DNA from 3 places in the Streptomyces sp. NPDC048172 genome. Region 1 is predicted to be linked to each of the others. Evidence: riboswitches for the same ligand, from Rfam matches in the RefSeq annotation. Region 1 holds a riboswitch; each other region holds the start of a gene.

What was found. Region 1 has a riboswitch for cobalamin ahead of ACGF3A_RS20610 (ABC transporter substrate-binding protein). Riboswitches for the same ligand answer to the same signal wherever they lie in the genome.
Region 2: it holds a riboswitch for cobalamin, as region 1 does, so the genes downstream of both, ACGF3A_RS04635 (ribonucleoside-diphosphate reductase subunit alpha) here and ACGF3A_RS20610 (ABC transporter substrate-binding protein) in region 1, are expected to answer to the same signal.
Region 3: it holds a riboswitch for cobalamin, as region 1 does, so the genes downstream of both, ACGF3A_RS18060 (cobalamin biosynthesis protein) here and ACGF3A_RS20610 (ABC transporter substrate-binding protein) in region 1, are expected to answer to the same signal.

Annotation. Positions count from the first base shown of each region.
Region 1 covers NZ_JBIDAT010000004.1:639,399-645,923, forward strand. The annotation lists gene ACGF3A_RS20600 (response regulator) at 1-531, shown strand, start outside; gene ACGF3A_RS20605 (MMPL family transporter) at 811-2,967, shown strand; cobalamin riboswitch at 2,997-3,151, shown strand; gene ACGF3A_RS20610 (ABC transporter substrate-binding protein) at 3,192-4,184, shown strand; gene ACGF3A_RS20615 (FecCD family ABC transporter permease) at 4,196-5,206, shown strand; gene ACGF3A_RS20620 (ABC transporter ATP-binding protein) at 5,203-5,979, shown strand; gene ACGF3A_RS20625 ((2Fe-2S)-binding protein) at 5,976-6,525, shown strand, end outside.
Region 2 covers NZ_JBIDAT010000001.1:1,020,354-1,026,878, forward strand. The annotation lists gene ACGF3A_RS04635 (ribonucleoside-diphosphate reductase subunit alpha) at 1-2,091, opposite strand, end outside; cobalamin riboswitch at 2,220-2,355, opposite strand; gene ACGF3A_RS04640 (GNAT family N-acetyltransferase) at 2,452-2,955, opposite strand; gene ACGF3A_RS04645 (YbdD/YjiX family protein) at 3,619-3,819, opposite strand; gene ACGF3A_RS04650 (carbon starvation CstA family protein) at 3,816-5,978, opposite strand; gene ACGF3A_RS04655 (GntR family transcriptional regulator) at 6,124-6,525, opposite strand, start outside.
Region 3 covers NZ_JBIDAT010000004.1:54,031-60,555, forward strand. The annotation lists gene ACGF3A_RS18035 (anion permease) at 1-965, shown strand, start outside; gene ACGF3A_RS18040 (hypothetical protein) at 990-1,202, shown strand; gene ACGF3A_RS18045 (helix-turn-helix domain-containing protein) at 1,506-2,360, shown strand; gene ACGF3A_RS18050 (hypothetical protein) at 2,395-2,814, shown strand; gene ACGF3A_RS18055 (DUF397 domain-containing protein) at 3,097-3,360, opposite strand; cobalamin riboswitch at 3,642-3,770, shown strand; gene ACGF3A_RS18060 (cobalamin biosynthesis protein) at 3,923-4,894, shown strand; gene ACGF3A_RS18065 (cobyric acid synthase) at 4,872-6,449, shown strand; gene ACGF3A_RS18070 (putative cobaltochelatase) at 6,504-6,525, shown strand, end outside.

The DNA.
Region 1 (6,525 bases):
CGGCCCGACGTCGTCCTCATGGACATCCGCATGCCGGGCACGGACGGCCTGGAGGCGGCCCGCCGGATCGCCGCCGACGGGCGGCTCGACGAGGTGCGCGTCGTCATGCTGACCACGTTCGACCTCGACGACTACGTCTATACGGCGCTGCGCGCCGGGGCCAGCGGCTTCCTCGTCAAGGACACCGAGCCGGAGGAGCTGGTGCACGCCGTGCGGGTCGCGGCGCGCGGTGACGCGCTCATCAGTCCCGGCGTCACGCGGCGGCTGATCGCCGAGTTCGCCGGACGCGTCGCCCCGCCCGGGCCCTCGCCCCGGCTCAACGCGCTGACGGAGCGCGAGGTGGAGGTCATGCGGCTCGTGGCGGAAGGGCTGACGAACGACGAGGTCGCGGGACGGTTGACTCTCAGCCCTGCTACGTCCAAGACGCATGTGAGCCGCATCATGACCAAGCTGGGTGTACGAGACCGTTCCCAACTGGTCGTCCTCGCTTACGAGTCGGGGCTCGTCCGCCCGGGGTGGCTGAACCCCTGATCTGGCCCTGCGCCCCATCTGCGCCTTGCTGCACGTTGCAGGCCGCGGGTTGCGTCTTGGCCGGTCGCGCAGTTCCCCGCGCCCCTTTGGGGCACTCCTGACGGGGCCGTCTCCTCTTCGCTGCGCCGCACCTGCCCCTTGTCGTGCGTCGCAGACTGCCGCTTTCGCCTTGGCTGAGCGCGCAGTTCCCCGCGCCCCTTCGGGGCGCAACTTGTGGGGTAGTGGGATGTCAACCCGGGGACGACGACCGGGGCCATCGCCGCGGCGCACCTTGGGCTCATGAATCAGCTACGTACCGGGCCGCTGGGGCGGCTCGCTTCCTGGTCCCAGCGGCACCGTTGGGGGGCGCTGCTGTTGTGGGTGGTCGTGGTGGCCGCCATCACCGTGGGCTCGCAGGGGGCGGGCAGCGATTACCGGAACGACTTCTCCCTGCCCGGCACCGACTCGCAGACCGCGACCGATCTGCTGGAGAAGCACGGTTCGGCGCAGGCCGGGGACAGTGTGTCCGTCGTGCTCCAGGGCGAGGACCTGCGCGGGGCGCGCGCCCGCGTCGAGCGGATGCTCGATGACGTACGGGAGTTGCCCAGCGTCGCCGACGTGCGCAGCCCGTACGCGGACAAGGCGGCCGTCTCGCGGGACGGCGAGATCGCGTACGCCACCGTCACGCTCGACGGCAAGGCCGAGAGCGTGCCCAAGGAGGACGTCAAGCGGGTCATCGATACCGCCCAGCACGTAGACCGCGACGGGGTGCGGGTCGAGGTGGGGGGTGAGGCCGTACGCGGGGCCGAGGAAGAAGGGGGCGGGGCCGCCGAGGGTGCCGGGATGCTGGCGGCGCTCGTGATCCTCGTGCTGCTCTTCGGTTCGCTGGTGGCGGCCGCGTTGCCGCTGGTCACCGCGGTGTTCGCGGTGGGCGGGGCGGTGGGGCTGATCGCGCTGGCCTCGCATCTCTTCACCGTCGCCGACTTCACCCCGCCGCTGATGATGCTCGTCGGGCTCGGAGTGGGGGTGGATTATGCCCTGCTGATCTTCTATCGGTATCGGCATGAGCTGCTGCGCGGGGTCGATACCGCGACCGCGACCCGTACCGCGCTCGACGCCGCCGGACGCACCGTCTTCTTCGCGGGCTGCACCGTGATCATCGCGCTGATGGGACTGGTCGCGCTGGGACTGGGCGCGTTGCAGGGGGTCGCCGTCGCCGTCGCGCTCACCGTGCTCGTGACCATGGCGGCGTCGCTCGTGCTGCTGCCCGCTCTGCTGGCGGTGGCGGGGCGCCGGATCGAGCGGCACGTGCGGGCCCGTACGGAACGGGCGCGGGCGAAGGGCCGGGCGGAGGGGCGGCGTTGGCGGGCGTGGGCCGAGGCGGTGCAGCGGCGTCCGCTGACCGCGCTCACGGCCGCCGTCCTCGCGCTGCTCGCGCTCTCCGCGCCCGCGCTGGACATGCGGCTGGGCTTCGCGGACGCGGGGAACGACGCGAGCGGGACGACCAGCCGTCAGGCGTACGACCTGCTGGCCGAGGGATTCGGGCCCGGCTTCAACGGGCCGCTCGTCGTCGTGAGCCAGGGCGGCGCGGAGGCCGCCGGGGAGGTGCGGGCCACGCTGGCCCGTACGGACGGGATCGCCGCCACCTCGCCCGTGCTGCCTTCGAAGGACACCGGCGTCTCCACCGTGCTCGCGTTCCCGGAGACGGCTCCGCAGGACGAGGCGACCGCCGACCTCGTGCACCGGCTGCGGGACGACGTGCTGCCGCCGGTGACCGAGCGGACGGGCGGGAAGGCCCTGGTGGGCGGGCCGACGGCCGCCGCGCAGGACTTCGCGGACTCGGTGTCGGACCGTATGCCGCTCTTCGTGGCGCTGGTGGTGGGACTCTCGGCGCTGCTGCTGATGGTGGTCTTCCGCTCGGTGCTGATCCCGCTGAAGGCCGCGCTGCTGAACCTGCTGTCGATCGCGGCGGCGCTGGGGGTCGTCACGCTGGTCTTCCAGGAGGGGCTGTTCGGGGCCGAGGCGGGGCCCGTCGAGGCGTTCATCCCGGTGATGATCTTCGCGATCGTCTTCGGGCTCTCGATGGACTACGAGGTCTTCCTCGTCTCCCGTATCCACGAGGAGTGGGAGCGTACGCGCGACCACCGGGGCGCGGTCCGCGAGGGGCTGGCGGCCACGGGCAAGGTGATCACGGCGGCCGCGGCGATCATGATCGTGGTGTTCGCGGCGTTCGTGCTGAGCCCGGACCGGATGCTCCAGCAGTTCGGGCTGGGGCTGGCCGTGGCGATCCTGCTGGACGCGGTGGTGATCCGCTGTCTGATCGTGCCCGCGGTGATGCGGCTGCTGGGCGAGCGCGCCTGGTGGCTCCCGGCGGGCCTCGCCCGGCGGCTGCCGAGGGTCGCGCTGGAGCGCCGGGAGGACGACCAGGCCGAGGGCCAGGAGAGCGTGCGCGTCTGACCGAGGGGCTCCGTCCCTGGTCGGGGCCCTGGGCGGGCCGTATGGAAGACTGCCGTTGTTCATCGAGGCGGCAGAGGCCAGGAAGCCGGTGCGAACCCGGCACGGTCCCGCCACTGTGACCGGCGGCACGTCCCCAGGGGCGTCCGCCGGGAGTCAGATACTGGTCTGCCGCCAACCTCACCAGGTCAGGGGACGCGGATCCCCTTGAGGAGGCAGGCATCGTCATGTCCCGTGCCGTGCGCACCCGTGCGCTTCTCGCCGCGCTGCTCATACCGGCGTCGGCCCTCACCGCGTGTTCGTCGTCGTCCAGCGCCGACGACAGCAGCGGCGGCAAGGCGCCCAAGGGCTTTCCGTACACGGTCACGAACTGTGGCGTGAAGACGACGTTCGAGAAGCCGCCCGAGCGGGCCGTGACGATGAACCAGAACACCACCGAGGTCATGCTCGCGCTCGGTCTGGAAGACCGTATGGCGGGCACCGCCTTCCTCGACGACAAGATCGTGCCCGAGTACCGGAAGGCGTACGACAAGGTCAAGGTGCTGGCCAAGGAGTACCCGTCCAAGGAGACGCTCCTCGGCGCCAACCCCGACTTCGTCTACGGCGCCTACCCCTCGGCGTTCGAGAAGGGCGAGGGCCGTGAGCGCCCCGCGCTCCAGGACAGCTCCGTGAACACCCGGCTGGCCACCGAGAGCTGCGCCAAGGGCCGGGTCGGGGTGCCGCAGCTGCACAAGGAGATCCGGGAGGTCGCCCGCACCTTCGGCGTCCCGGAGCGCGCCGAGAAGCTGATCAAGAAGCAGAACGAGCAGCTCGCCGCCACCGCGAAGCGGCTCAAGGGCGCGGAGAAGACCCGGGTGTTCGTGTACGACAGCGGTGACAACGCGGCGTTCACGGCGGGCGGCAAGGGCATCGGCAACGAGATCATCGAGCGCGCGGGCGCCGAGAACGTCTTCTCCTCCGTCGACAAGCCCTTCGGCGACGTCTCCTGGGAGAAGGTCGTCGAGAAGAACCCCGACACGATCGTGATCTACGACTACCGGGGCACCTCCCTCGCCAAGAAGAAGAAGCGGCTGCTGAACGACCCGGCGCTCAAGGACGTACCGGCGATCAAGCACAAGCGGTTCGCCGTGATGCCGCTCTCCTCCGTCGTGGTCGGGCCGCGCGTGCCGGACGCGGTGGACGAGCTGGCCGACCAGCTCCACCCGGACCGCGCCAAGTGAGGGCCGCGGCCGTGCCGGGCAGGCTGCGGTTCGCGCTCCTCACCTCCGGACTGGCCGCGCTGCTGTTCGTCGGCGCGCTGGCGAGCCTCGCGCTGGGCTCCGTCCGGATCCCGGTGGGGGACGTGGTGGCCGCGCTGACGGGAGGGTCCGAGCCGGGCCCGTTCACCACGATCGTGCGGGACGTACGGCTGCCGCGCGTGCTGCTCGCGGCGGTCGTCGGCGCGGGGCTCGCGGTCGTCGGAACGGTGCTGCAGGCGCTCGTACGCAATCCGCTGGCCGATCCGTTCCTGCTGGGCATCTCCTCGGGCGCCTCCACGGGCGCCGTGCTCGTCGTCGTCTTCGGCGTCGGGACGGTGACGATGAACGTGGGCGCGTTCGCCGGGTCGCTCTGCGCGCTCGTCGCCGTCTACGCGATGGCACGGCGCGGCGGCGTGATGACGACGGGACGGCTGGTGCTCGCCGGGGTCGCGATCCAGTACATCCTCTCCGCGCTCACCAGCCTCATCCTCGTCACCTCGTCCAAGACGGAGCACCTGCGGGAGATCCTCTTCTGGACGCTCGGCGGGCTGGGCGGGGCACGCTGGAACAGCCTGCCGCTGCCCGCCGTCGCGATGCTGCTGGGGCTGGCGCTGCTGATGGCGCTCGCCCGCCCCCTCGACCTGCTGCTCGCGGGCGAGGAGAGCGCGACCGTGATGGGCCTGGACACCGGGCGGTTCCGCGCGGCCGTCTTCCTGCTCGCCTCGCTGGTGACGGCCGTACTGGTCGCGGTCAGCGGGGCGATCGGCTTCGTCGGCCTGATGGTGCCGCACGCCGCGCGCATGGTCATCGGCGCCGGGCACCGCGCGCTGCTGCCGGTCTCCGCGCTGGGCGGCGCCGCGTTCCTCGTACTGGCCGACCTCGCGGCCCGTACGGTCGCCACGCCCGAGGAGATCCCGGTCGGGGTCCTCACGGCGCTCACGGGCGGCCCGTTCTTCCTGTGGCTCCTGCGCCGCAGCCAGCGCACCGAGGGGGTGCCGTCATGAGCGCGTCGCTGACCGCCGAGGACGTCACGTACTCCGTCGACGGCCACCGCCTGCTCGACGGTGTCACGCTCGACGCCGCGCCCGGCGAGACGATCGGCGTCGTCGGCCCCAACGGCAGCGGCAAGACGACGTTCCTGCGCTGCGTCTACGGCACGCTGCGCCCCGACGGCGGACGCGTCCTGCTCGACGGCGAGGACGCCGTCGCGATGGGCGCCCGGCGCCGGGCCCGGCACGTGGCCGCCGTGCCGCAGGACGCGCACGGCGTGACGGGCCTCAGCGTGCGCCAGATCGTGGCGATGGGCCGCTCGCCGCACAAGAGGTTCTGGGAGGGCGACACCGCACGGGACGAGGAGTTCGTACGGGACGCGCTCGCGCGCACCGGCGCGGCCGAGCTGGCCGAGCGCCGCTTCGAGGGGCTGTCCGGCGGCGAACGCCAGCGCGCGCTCGTCGCCCGCGCGCTGGTCCAGGAGCCGTCGCTCCTCGTCCTCGACGAGCCGACGAACCACCTCGACGTCCGCTACCAGCTGGAACTCCTCGGCCTCATCCGCGACCTGGGCACCACGAACCTGCTGGCACTGCACGACCTCAACCTCGCCGCCTCGTACTGCGACCGGCTGTTCGTACTGCGCGAGGGCCGCGTCGTGGCGGGCGGCAAGCCGGGCGAGGTCCTGACGGAGGCGATGCTCGCCGAGGTGTACGGAGTACGGGCTGAGATCACCGAGCACGCGGTGACGGGGCTGCCGACCGTCGTCTATCTCGGGGTTGCCGAATGACGCCGCTGGACGAACTCTTCCTGGAGCACGGTCCCCGGTACGACCTCGTGGTCGGCGAGCCGGATGCCGGTGACGGTGACGGTGACCGTGCATGGCTGCCGTCCGACCGTCTGCTCGACCCTTCCGGGGCCGAACTGGGCGTGCTCCTCGACGCCGAGACCGAGGGCAGCGGCCACCGCACCGCGCACGCCGCCGCGTTGACCCTGATCGCCGTCTACGCGGGCCGCGTCACGGCCGCCGCCGTCCTGGACTGGGCCCTGCACGGCCGGGTGTGGGACGTCCGTCCGGAGAACGTCCTCGTCCGCCCCGCCGCGCACGGCATCGGCGGCGTACGCCTGCGCGAGGCCCGCACCCTCGACTCCTCCCTCGCCTCCCTGCACGGAGCCGTGCTGCACACGCACCTGCTGCCGCTCGCCGACGCGCTGCACGCCCGTACGCGCGCCGGGCTGCGCCAGCTGCGCGGCGGCGTCGCCCACGGCTGCGCCACCGCGCTCTGCGCTTCGCGCGGGGCCGTACGCGAACTGGCCCCGCGCTGGCAGGAGTTCA
Region 2 (6,525 bases), on a different contig from region 1:
GGACTCGCGCAGCGCCTCGCGGGCGCGGTCGTCCCACAGGCCGTGCCGCTTCAGCTCCTCCACCAGGTAGGTGTTGACCTGGAGGAACTCGCCGCTGAGCGTCTCGCGCTTGAACAGGTTGGAGACCTGCGGCTCGATGCACTCGTAGACACCCGCGATCGAGGCGATGGTCGCGGTCGGCGCGATGGCGAGCAGCAGCGAATTGCGCATCCCGGTGCGCGCGACACGGGCGCGCAGCGCCGCCCAGCGGTCCGCCCAGCGCGGCTCGGCGTTCGGGTAGTGGTCCGGGTGCAGCACGCCGCGCGCCGTACGGGTCGCGGACCAGGCCGGGAGCGGGCCGTTCCGCTCGGCCAGCCCGGCGGACGCCTCGTACGCCGCGAGCATGATCCGCTCGGCGATACGGGTGGAGAGCGCGCGGGCCTCCGCGGAGTCGAAGGGCAGGCCCAGCCGGAAGAAGACGTCCTGGAGGCCCATCACGCCCAGGCCGACCGGCCGCCAGCGGGAGTTGGAGCCCTCGGCCTGCGGGGTCGGGTAGTAGTTGATGTCCACCACGCGGTCGAGGAACGTCACGGCGGTGCGGACGGTCGCGTCGAGGCGCTCCCAGTCCATCTCGCGGCCGTCCCCGCCCTCGCCCAGGTGGGCGGCGAGGTTGACGGACCCGAGGTTGCACACGGCGGTCTCGCCGTCGTCGGTGACCTCCAGGATCTCCGTGCACAGGTTCGAGGAGTGGACGGTACGGCCCGGCTCCGCCGTCTGGTTGGCGGTCCGGTTGGAGGTGTCCTTGAACGTCATCCAGCCGTTGCCGGTCTGCGCGAGGGTGCGCATCATCGCGCCGTAGAGCTGCCGCGCGGGCACGGTCCGCAGCGCGCGCCCCTCGGCCTCGGCCCTGCGGTACGCGGCGTCGAACTCCTCGCCCCACAGGTCGACCAGCTCGGGCGCGTCCGCGGGCGAGAAGAGCGACCAGTCGGCGTCGGTCTCGACGCGGCGCATGAACTCGTCGGGGATCCAGTGCGCCAGATTGAGGTTGTGGGTGCGGCGGGCGTCCTCGCCGGTGTTGTCGCGCAGCTCCAGGAACTCCTCGATGTCCGCGTGCCACGTCTCCAGATAGACGGCGGCGGCGCCCTTGCGGCGCCCACCCTGGTTCACGGCGGCGACCGAGGCGTCCAGGGTCTTGAGGAACGGCACGATGCCGTTCGAGTGCCCGTTCGTCCCCCGGATCAGCGAGCCCCGCGCGCGGATCCGCGCGTACGAGAGGCCGATGCCGCCCGCGTGCTTCGAGAGGCGGGCGACCTGGTGGTACCGCTCGTAGATCGAGTCCAGCTCGTCCCGGGGGGAGTCGAGCAGATAGCAGGACGACATCTGGGGGTGGCGGGTGCCGGAGTTGAAGAGGGTGGGGGAGGAGGGCAGGTAGGAGAGCGAACTGGTGAGCCCGTAGAGCGCCGCGACCTCGTCCACGATCTCGTCCGCGGCGCGCTCGGAGTCGCCGTCGGCCAGACCGCAGGCCACGCGGAGCAGGAAGTGCTGCGGCGTCTCGATCACCTGACGCGTCGTCGGGTGCCGGAGCAGGTAGCGGGAGTGCACGGTGCGCAGCCCGAAGTAGCCGAAGCGGTCGTCGGCGCCCTCGGCGAGGGCCTCCTCGACGAGCGCGTCGAGCCGCGCGGCGTGCGTACGGACGAAGGCCGCCGTGGCGTCCGCGATCAGCCCCTGCGCGTGGCCGACGGCGACGGAGGCGGAGAACGAGGTGGCGCCCTGGGAGGCCGCCTCCTCGCGGATCGCGAGGGTGAGCAGGCGCGCCGCGAGCCGGGAGTGCTCGGGCTCCTCACCGATCAGCCCGGCCGCCGCCTCGGTGGCGAGCTCCCGCAGCTCGGCCTCGGACGAGTCCCGACGGCGTCCCCGCAGGGCCGCGGCGGCGATCCTGCCGGGGGCGACGGCGGTGAGGTCCGCGGTGAGGTCGGTGAGGGTGCGCAGGAGCGCGGCGGCGGGCGCGTCGTCCGGAGCTTCGGGTTCCGTTCCGGGTGCCGTGAGTCCCGGTGCCGTGAGTCCTGGTGCCGTCGCCGACGGCACTGACGGAGCTGATGGTGCGATGGTCACTGCTCTGCTCTCCCTCGCTCAGGGGCCGAGGGCGGGCACGGGACGCCGGCGCGCGGGCATGCCGAACAGCGCCCTCACGGGCATGGCATTCCACGGCGCCGCCCCCGGTCCACTCCACGAGACCCGGACGTTCGTCGATGCCGCCCGGCAGGCATTCGGGCTCGCGCCGTACAGGCAGCACGGCGCACACCGCTGCGGGACAGCTCCGGAGTCACACCGGATTCCCCTGCGGCGAACGGCTCGGTCGAGCATACATGTTGGGGTGCGTGGTGGAGGCGCCCCTAGATGTTGTGTCGAGGGTCAAGAGATGGTTTACAGTGCGGTGGCGCGCCGCAGGGCCTTGCAGGGCCCTACAAGGCCCTACAGAGCCAGCGTGAACGCCTGGAGCGTGATGTCGACGCCCTCGATCGGGTTCCAGTCGCGGGCGGGCGCGCGGTGGAATCCGAGCCGGGTGTAGAGGCGGTGGGCGGCGTGCATGTGGGGCTGGCTGCAGATGACTATGCCCGTGCGGCCGCGCTCCCTCGTACGGTCCACGCACGCTCTCACGAGCGCCTCCCCGACCCCTCGGCTGCGGGCGGCGCCGTCGACCGCGAGCATCCGGAACTCGGCCTCGCTCTCGCCGGCCAGCTCCGCGTACGGGCCGCCGTCGCCTACGTATGTCACTGTGCCGAGGAGTGTGCCGTTCTGGTCGGCGGCTACCAGGAGCTCTGCCTGTGCCGCGCGGGTCGCGGCGTCCCGGAGTGTCCGCAGATACCCGTCCGACTCCCCGAAGTCCAGCAGCCCGTCCCGGAGATACACCTCTCCGGTCAGCTCCCCGACTGCCCCGAACTCCTCCGCGTACGCGGCCCTCACCGTAAAGTCCATACCGCCCATGATGTCCGCCCCCTCTGACAGAGAGCACCGCAATTTTCCCGGCCGAGCGTGCCGGGGTGCCCGGTGCAGGACTTCGGGGCTTGCCCCTTCGGGGGCACGGGGCTGTGTTTGATGTGCGGCTCCGCCGCGGGTGCGCGCCCGGTCACAACACCTCGGGGCTTGCCCCTTCTCCCTCAGGGGCGCGGGGCTGTGTTTGTTTTGCGGCTCCGCCGCGGGGCGCGACCGGTCCAAGACTTTTGGGCTTGCCCCTTCTCCCTAAGGGGCGCGGGGAACTGCGCGACAAGCCACGACGCGGGCGCGGCCCGCGAAGCACAGCCCGGGGCACCCCGGGCGCGGCTCTTGTGCGCGGGGTACCCGGCGTGGGGGGGCTGCGCTTGCCAACCCTGCGCCTTGCGCAGACTTCCCAAGCACAGCGGAGGGAGAAGCGGGGCTCGCCCCGGCAGGGGCGCAGCCCCAAGCTCAGAGGGGCGGAGGGAGAAGCGCAGAGCTCCCGAGCGCAGTGGAGTGGAGGGAGAAGCGCAGGCCTGCCAAGCGCAGCGGGGCGGAGGGAGAAGCGCAGGACTCCCAAGCGCTGTGGGGTGGAGGGAGAAGCGCGGACTTCCCAAGCTCAGTGGAGGGAGGAGCAGGGGGTGCCCTCTGCTTGGCTGGGGTGGGTTAGCAGCAGCGGTAGCCGTCTCTGGGGTCCGCCTCGCGGGCGTCCGTGCGGCGGCGCTCGAAGTCGCGGCGGGTCGGCACCGGGGCCGAGGGCCCCGAGTGCCGGCGGACGTGCGCCACGTACCGCTCGTACGCGCTCTCGTCCGTGAACTCGCGGACGTACCAGCGGATCCAGCGCCCCGCCCTCAGGAGAGGGTTCATCGGACCTCCTCACTGGACGAGGACGAGGACGAGGACGTGCCGGCGGCGGCAAGCTCCGCCTTCTCCTCCTTCGTGGGGATCAGCCCCGCCGGGGCGACGATCTTGGATTCCTGGTGCGGAACCTCCGTCAGCGTCGCGGTGCCCGGGTTGCGGATCGCCCGGAAGCAGGTGCGCCCGGCGTCCAGCAGCACCACGATGACGAGGACCGCGAAGAGCGCGGAGAGGACGCCGTCCACCGTGGAGTTGGTGACGACGGTGTGCATGTCGTCCATGTTCTTCGCCGGGGGAAGGACCTTGCCCGCGTCGATGGCCTCCTGGTAGACGGAGCGCTGCTCGAAGAAGCCGACCTTCGGGTCGCTGGAGAAGACCTTCTGCCAGCTGGCGGTGAGCGTGACGACCGCGTCCCAGGCGAGCGGAACGGCCGTGACCCAGGCCCACTTGAGGCGGCCGGACTTGACCAGGAGCGTGGTGCAGACGGCCAGCGCTACGGCGGCGAGGAGCTGGTTGGCGATGCCGAAGAGCGGGAAGAGCTGGTTGATCCCGCCGAGCGGCTCGTGGACGCCGACCCACAGGAAGTAGCCCCAGAGGGCGACGATCACGGCGCTGGAGGCCAGCAGGCCGGGCCACCAGCTGACGCGGCGGAACGGCTTGTAGACGTTGCCCAGCATGTCCTGGAGCATGAACCGGCCCACGCGCGTACCCGCGTCCAGCGCCGTCAGGATGAAGAGCGCCTCGAACATGATCGCGAAGTGGTACCAGAACGCCTTCATCCCGGCGCCGCCGATCACCTTGGAGAAGATCTCGGAGACGCCGATCGCGAGCGTGGGCGCGCCGCCCGTACGGGAGAGCAGCGACTGTTCCTCGACGGCCTTGGCGGCGGCGGCCAACTGGTCGGGGGTGATGGTGTATCCGAGGCCCTTCACGGCCTCGCTCGCGGCCTGCACGTTGTCGCCGATCACGCCCGCCGGGGCGTTCATCGCGAAGTAGAGGCCGGGGTCGATGATGCTGGCCGCGACCATCGCCATGATCGCCACGAAGGACTCCATCAGCATGGAGCCGTAGCCGATCATGCGGACCTGGGTCTCCTTCTGCATCATCTTCGGGGTGGTGCCCGAGGAGATGAGGGCGTGGAAGCCGGAGAGCGCGCCGCAGGCGATGGTGATGAAGACGAACGGGAAGAGCGAGCCGGCGAAGACGGGGCCGTCCCCGCCTCCGGCGAAGTCCGTGACGCCCTCCATCTTCATCGTCGGCAGCGTGAAGATGACGCCGAGGGCGAGCAGCCCGATGGTGCCGATCTTCATGAAGGTGGAGAGGTAGTCGCGCGGGGCCAGCAGCATCCACACGGGCAGGATCGAGGCGACGAAGCTGTAGACCAGCAGCCAGATGACCAGCGTGCTCGGCGCGAGCGTGAAGGCCTCGGCCCAGGAGGACTCGGCCACCCAGCGCCCGGAGACCAGCGCGAGCAGCAGCAGCGCGATGCCGATGACGGAGACCTCGGTGACCCGGCCGGGGCGCAGGACGCGCAGGTAGAAGCCCATGAAGAGGGCGATCGGGATGGTCATCCCGATGGAGAACGTGCCCCAGGGCGACTCCGCCAGCGCGTTGACGACGACCAGCGCCAGCACCGCCAGCAGGATGATCATGATCGCGAGGACGGCCAGCAGCGCGGCGGCGCCGCCCACCGGGCCGATCTCCTCGCGGGCCATCTGGCCCAGCGACTTGCCGTCGCGCCGCATCGAGAAGAAGAGCGTGACCATGTCCTGGACGGCGCCCGCGAAGATCACGCCGACGATGATCCAGATGGTCCCCGGCAGATAGCCCATCTGGGCGGCCAGTACGGGCCCGACGAGCGGCCCTGCGCCCGCGATGGCGGCGAAGTGGTGACCGAGCAGCACGCGCCGGTCGGTGGGGTGGAAGTCGATCCCGTTGTCGAGCCGTTCGGCCGGGGTGGCGCGGGTCTTGTCGACCTTCAGTACGCGGGTCACGATGAAGCGCGCGTAGAAGCGGTACCCGATGGCGTACGAGCCGAGTGCCGCCGCGACCATCCAGGCGGCCGACACCTCCTCGCCGCGCGCCAGGGCGAGTACGGCCCATCCGGCCGCGCCGACGAGCGCGACAGCTGACCAGATGGCGATGGATTTCGGGCTGGCGTTACGCACGCGAGTGTCCTCCTCGTCCCCCAGCGTCCACTGCGGGCCCAGTGAACATTGCACGACGCAAGGACCGTAGAACAGCGCGTTGGTCCGCGCCACACCGTGGCTGACGGCAGTTAGGACACGGAGCGATAACGCCCCGACGAGGGGGTCAGCCCTGGTCGGGCGCCGGGCGCTGGAGGTTGGCCACGAACTTGTAGCGGTCGCCGCGGTAGACCGAACGGACCCACTCGACCGGCTCACCCTGCGTGTCGCGCGAGTGCCGGGAGAGCATCAGCATCGGCAGCCCGACGTCGGTGCCGAGCAGCCCGGCCTCGCGCGGGGTGGCCAGCGAGGTCTCGATGGTCTCCTCGGCCTGGGCGAGATGGACGTCGTAGACCTCGGCCAGCGCGGTGTAGAGCGAGGTGTACTTGACCAGGCTGCGGCGCAGGGCCGGGAAGCGCTTCTGGGAGAGGTGGGTGGTCTCTATGGCCATCGGCTCGCCGCTGGCCAGCCGGAGGCGCTCGATGCGCAGGACGCGTCCGCCCGCGGGGATGTCGAGCAGGCCCGCGAG
Region 3 (6,525 bases), 590 kb from region 1:
CCTCGCACGCACTGATGGGCGGCCTCATCGGCGCCACCCTCGCCTCCGTCGGCACGAACGCCGTGAACGGCGACGTCGTCGTGATGAAGGTCCTCATCCCCGCTCTCGCGGCCCCGCTGGTCGCGGGCATCGCCTCGGTCCTCGCGACCCGGCTGACGTACCGCGTCGCCCGTGACGCGGACCCGGAGCACACCTCCAAGGGCTACCGCACCGGGCAGATCACCTCCGCGGCCCTCGTCTCCCTGGCGCACGGCACCAATGACGCACAGAAGACCATGGGTGTCATCACCCTCGCCCTGGTCACCGGCGGCGCCCTGGCGCCGGGCTCGGACCCGCCGGTCTGGGTCATCGCCTCGGCGGGCCTCGCCATCGCGCTGGGCACGTACCTCGGCGGCTGGCGGATCATCCGCACCATGGGCAAGGGCATCACCGACATCCAGCCCCCGCAGGGCTTCGCGGCCCAGACCAGCGCGGCGGCCACCATCCTGGCCTCCTCGCACATCGGCTTCTCCCTCTCCACCACGCACGTCTGCTCCGGCGCCGTCATGGGCTCCGGGATCGGCCGCAAGGGCGGCGTCGTGCGGTGGTCGACGGCGGGCCGCATGGTCGTCGGCTGGGCGCTGACCCTGCCCGCCGCCGGTCTCGTCGCCGCCGGTTCGGCCCTGCTGGCCGACCAGGGCGACTGGGGCGTGACCACGGTGGCGGTGCTGCTGGTCGCCATCTGCGCCGCGATCTGGCTCCGCTCCCGACAGGAGCCGGTCGACCACACGAACGTCAACGACATGGGCCCGGAGGCCGCGCCCGCCGCCTCGGCGACGGAGACCGAGCCCCCCGGGGTCGTCACAACCGCGATGCAGGCGGTCGCGCCGCCTCCGCCGCCGTCAGCCGCAGCACCCGCCGACGACGAGCCGACGACGGCGCACGCACCCGCCCAGCGGGCCGCGTCCGCGACGAGCCTCTCCTAGGCCCAGGCCGGAAGGAAGACCGCAATGGACATCGACTGGGCCGCACTCGGCCAGGTCTTCGGAGTCAGCCTCGTGGCGACGGTCGCCCTCGTGGGCGTCTTCACCCTCGGCATCGTCGGCGGCTCCGCCCGCCGCGCGGACGGCGGCACTCCCGCACTCGCCCGCGCGGGCGCGTACACGTGCTACGCGGTGTGCGCCGCGGCGGTGGTGTTCGGGATCTATCTGATCGCGGCGTAGCCAGGCGCCAGGTGTCAGGCGCCAGACATCCGGCGCCGGACACCCGGGCACCACGTGCCCCACTCCATGAAGAACGCCCCCGGGATCACTCCCGGGGGCGTTCTTCATGCCTTCTCGGCGTATGGCGAACTGACGCACTGCTATGTTCTGCGTCACATCGGCCAGCGGCGAAGTGCCATGTGTCATATTGGAGACGTCGGCTGGGTAGGACCCAACTCGACTGGCCCATAAGGATGTTGTCGGCCAGACAGTGGCTCGCTTCCAGCTGACGGCACGCCACCATGCGAAGAGAGAGAAGGCAGCATGACCAGAGAAGCTGATCCGAGCCTGAACCGTCGCAGGCTCCGGATCGAGCTGCGCAAGGCACGGGAGCAGTCGGAGAAGACGCAGAAGGACGTGGCCGACGCCCTTGAGTGGTCACTCTCGAAGCTCATCCGCATCGAGGCCGGGACCGTCGGGATCTCCATCACCGACCTGCGCGCCCTGCTCCAGCTGTACGGGATCACCGACCCGGACGCCGTGCACGACCTGGAGGAGGCGGCACGGGCCTCCAAGGGCCAGTCGTGGTGGACGCAGTACACCGACATGCTCAACCCGAAGGTGGCGCAGCTCCTCAGCTACGAGGGAGCGGCCGAGGAGTACCGCTGCTACGAGTGCGTCCTCATGCCCGCCGTACTGCAGACGTCCGAGTACACGAGCGCGCTGCTGGCCCCGTTCGACTCCCCTGACACCCCGCGCGCCGTCGAGCTGCGGGCCACGCGTCAGGAACGGCTCTTCGACGACGGGGTCGGGCCGACGGCGGAGTTCGTGCTCGCGGAGTCGCTGCTGCATCTGCAGATCGGCGGGCCGACCGTGCTGCGCAAACAGCTGGACCACCTGCTCGCGCGCGCCGGGCAGCCGGGCGTCTCCGTGCGCGTCCTCCCCTTCTCGGCGGGCGCCCACCGCAGCACCTCCAGGTCGTTCATCCTGCTCGGGCTCAAGGACGACGACGACCTGCTCTTCATGGAGGGCGCCGGAGGGACGGTCCTGACGCGCAGCGACATGGAGATGACCGTCTGGTACCAGGAGTGCTTCGCGGACATCAGCGAGCGCGCCCTGTCGATCGAAGAGTCCCGGACGCGGATCGAGCACGTCAGGGACGCCTTGAGCAGCAGTTAGTCCCTGACGGGGCGAGGGCAGGAAGGACGCGGCAGTGTCCGGTTGGCAGGAATGGCGGGAGCGGTTAGGCGGAGCGTTACGCGCCCTCAGGGGCGCGCCCGACGCGGCCGCCCGTCCTCCGGACGCCGAGGAGGGCGAGCTGTCGGCCGGGCTCACCGAGCGCGGCACGAACCTCCTCATCACCCTTGAGGCGGCCAGGACGGACAACCAGATCCGGCTGACCTACGCGCGCGCCCTCGCCACCTCGCTCCGGCTGCTCATCGGGGGCGGTGCGGTGGCATGCGCCACCTACGCGGGCGGAGGCTGGGCGCTCGTGCTGAGCGTGTGCGGCGCCTCGCTCCTCGCCGCCTGCTGCGTGGTCGTGGGACGCCGAATACGCCGCGCCGTCAACGGTGGCGCGGACCGCGGGGACGGCCGTGGGAGAGACGGCCGGGGAAGAGACGACCGCGCGTAGGCGCGAGCCCGTACCAGAGCCCCGCTCCGCCGGCGACGAGCGCGGCCACCAGCCCCCACACCACCGCCCGTGCCGCCCCTTCCGGCGCCAGCAGCGAGGCGGCGGCTCCGAGTCCGGTGGCGAGAAGTCCCACGGCGAGGCTGTATCTCGCGGTGAGGGAGAGAGGAGAGCGCGGGTCCCGCCCGGCACGGCTCTCCCCCGGGCGCCGCACCGCGTCTTCCGTCCGGTCGGGCATCGCCCCCACCGCCATCCCCTCCGCCTGAGGGAGTCCAGGCGCCGTCGTCAGTCCTCCGCGACCCAAGTCGCCGTGGTGGCCAGGAAACTACTCCATTGCGCGGTCGTAAAGGCGAGTACGTCGCCATCGGGACACTTGGAGTCCCGCACCAGGATCCGGCCCGCGGCGTCGCTGACCTCGACGCACGCACCGGGTCCGTCATTGCTGTAGCTACTCTTGATCCATATACCCGCGGACGAGTCTTCCTCGAACACTGCGACCTCCTCCGGCCCGAAAGCCAGCGCCCCGACGTGGCCGCGCGTCTGTGGCATGCGCCCCCCTTGCCGGCCCCGCGCTGCCGCCGAAGCCGGACACATTCGGTCGCATACCGTCCGCCGCAGGCAAGAAATCGCCTCCTGCCGTCGTTTGGCGCTCTCCCGTTTGTCATGTGCAGTCTTCCCAGCGGTCCGGGGCGCAAAGGTGCATTACTGGTCGCACGACTGCGGAAGTGCGGCGCGTGTGGGGCTCACCACTCCGCCCCCATTGCAGGTCAACAGCAAGTTGACGCCTCTCGGCCAACGTGGTGGACTTCCGGTGCCAAACGGCGGCATGGAGAGGAAGCCGGTGCGAATCCGGCGCGGTCCCGCCACTGTCACCGGGGAGCGCTCCCTCACCCAGAGCCACGGTCGCGTCGCGCGGCTGGAAGGCCGGGGCGGGCGTCGATCCGGGAGCCAGGAGACTCTCGCCGTCGGTCACGTCGAGCCAGGGCGAGGACCCTGAGTGAGGACACATGTCATGCGCGGCCCCGCCCTGAGCGATTCCGGTCCCCTGCCACCGACGCCACCTCTGCCGCCGCTGTTCCGCCGAGGCGCCGCGGCGCGCTGAATGATGCGGATGCGGGCTTCTTACGCGTACGCCTGCGGCGCCGCCCTCGGATACGCCGTCGATCTTCTGCTGGGTGACCCCCGGCGCGGCCACCCCGTCGCCGCCTTCGGGCGGGCCGCCGGGGCGCTGGAGCGGCATGTGTGGCGGGACCGGCGGGACGCGGGCGCCGGGTACGCCGTGCTGGCCGCGGGCGCCGTGGTCACGGGTGCGGCCGTGCTGGAACGGGCCGTGCGGGACCGGCCCGGCGCGCGGACCGTGCTGACGGCCGCCGCCGTGTGGAGCGTGCTGGGCGGGACGAGCCTGGCGCGGGAGGCGCGGGCCGTCGGCTCGGCGCTGGCCGCCGGGGACGTCGAGGTGGCCCGGGAGCGGCTGCCGCACCTGTGCGGGCGGGACCCGCAGGCGCTGGACGCGGAGGCACTGGCGCGCGCTGTCGTGGAGTCGGTCGCGGAGAACACCTCGGACGCCGTCGTGGGCGCCCTCGTGTGGGGCGCGGTCGCGGGAGTGCCGGGCATGGCCGGGTTCCGGGCGCTCAACACGCTGGACGCGATGGTGGGGCACAAGTCGCCGCGGCACCTCCGGTTCGGCTGGGCGGCGGCGCGGCTGGACGACGTCGTGGGGTGTCCGGGAGCGCGGCTGACGGCGGTGCTCGCGGCCGTTGCCGGTGACGACGCGCGCGGAGCCGTACGGGCGTGGCGCGAGGACGCGCACCGGCATCCGAGCCCGAACGCGGGGCCCGTGGAGGCCGCGTTCGCGGGCGCGCTCGGCGTACGGCTGGGCGGCACCCTCGCGTACGGCGGCCGTACGGAGCACCGTCCGGTCCTCAACACCTCCGGGCGGCCCGTACGGACGGAGGACATCGCGCGTGCCGTACGGCTGTCGCGACGGGTGAGCGCGCTGGCGTTCGCCACCACCGTGGCGGCGGGCGCCGTGCGGATGAGGGTGCGGGAGGGAGTGCGCCGTGGGCGCGAAGGGAAGCGCTAGGGACGGCGGGACGGGCGGCGGGACCGGCGGCGGGCTGCTCGTCGCGGGGACGACCTCGGACGCGGGCAAGAGCGTCGTGACGGCGGGAATCTGCCGCTGGCTGGCGCGCAAGGGGATCAGCGTGGCGCCGTTCAAGGCGCAGAACATGTCACTGAACTCGTTCGTGACGCGGGACGGCGCCGAGATAGGCCGCGCCCAGGCCATGCAGGCCGCCGCGGCCCGGGTGGAGCCCAGCGCGCTGATGAACCCCGTACTGCTCAAGCCCGGCAGCGACCGCACCAGCCAAGTGGTGCTCATGGGGCGTGCCGTGGGCGAGATGTCGGCCAAGGGCTACTTCGGGAACCACCGCAGCGGCGTGTACGGGCGGCGTGAGGACCTTCTGGAGCCCGTCGTCGCCTGTCTGGAGGAGCTGCGGCGTACGCACGACGCGGTCGTCTGCGAGGGCGCGGGCAGCCCCGCGGAGATCAACCTGCGGCGCAACGACATCGTCAACATGGGCCTGGCGCGCGCCGCGCGGCTGCCCGTGCTGGTGGTCGGGGACATCGACAGGGGAGGCGTCTTCGCCTCGCTGTTCGGGACGACCGCACTGCTGGCCGAGGAGGACCAGGCGCTGCTGGCGGGCTATCTGGTCAACAAGTTCCGCGGGGACGTCTCGCTGCTGGAGCCCGGCCTGGAGATGCTGCGGAAGCTGACGGGGCGGTCGACGTACGGGGTGCTGCCCTTCCAGCACGGGCTGGGCATCGACGAGGAGGACGGGCTGCGTGTCTCCCTGCGCGGCACGGTGCGCGAATCCGAGGTGACGGCGCCGTACGGCGCGGACGTGCTGCGGGTGGCGGTGCTCCCCGTGCCGCTGATGTCGAACTTCACGGACGTCGACGCGCTGGCCGCCGAGCCCGGCGTGGTCGTGCGGTTCTGCGACCGTCCCGAGGAGCTGTCCGACGCCGATCTGGTGGTGGTGCCGGGGACGCGCGGCACCGTCAGGGCACTGGAGTGGCTGCGGGCGCGCGGACTGGCCGACGCGCTCGCCCGGCGGGCGGCCGAAGGACGCCCCGTACTGGGCATCTGCGGCGGCTACCAGGTGCTCGGCGAGCGCATCGAGGACGACGTCGAGTCCCGTGCCGGAACGGTCGAAGCGCTCGGACTGCTGCCCCTGCGGGTGCGGTTCGCGCGGGAGAAGACCCTCGCGCGCCCGGAGGGCACGGCCCTCGGCGAGCCCGTCGAGGGGTACGAGATCCACCACGGCGTCGCGGACGTACGCGGCGGCGAGCCGTTCCTCGGCGACGGCTGCCGGGTCGGCTCCGTATGGGGCACGCACTGGCACGGCTCGCTGGAGTCCGACGCGTTCCGGCGGGCCTTTCTGCGCCGGGTGGCGGCCGACGCGGGCCGCGCCTTCGTGCCCGCCCCTGAGACGAGTTTCGCCGCGCTGCGCGAGGAACAGCTCGACCGTCTCGGCGATCTGGTCGAGGAGCACGCGGACACCGCCGCGCTGCTGCGGCTCATCGAGGAGGGCGCGCCGGAAGGGCTGCCGTTCGTGGGGCCGGGAGCGCCCCTGTGACACACCCGCTCCCCCACTCCCTGGCCCCCATTTCTGGAAAGGACTGACTGACGCGTGAGCACCCCCTATCCGTTCA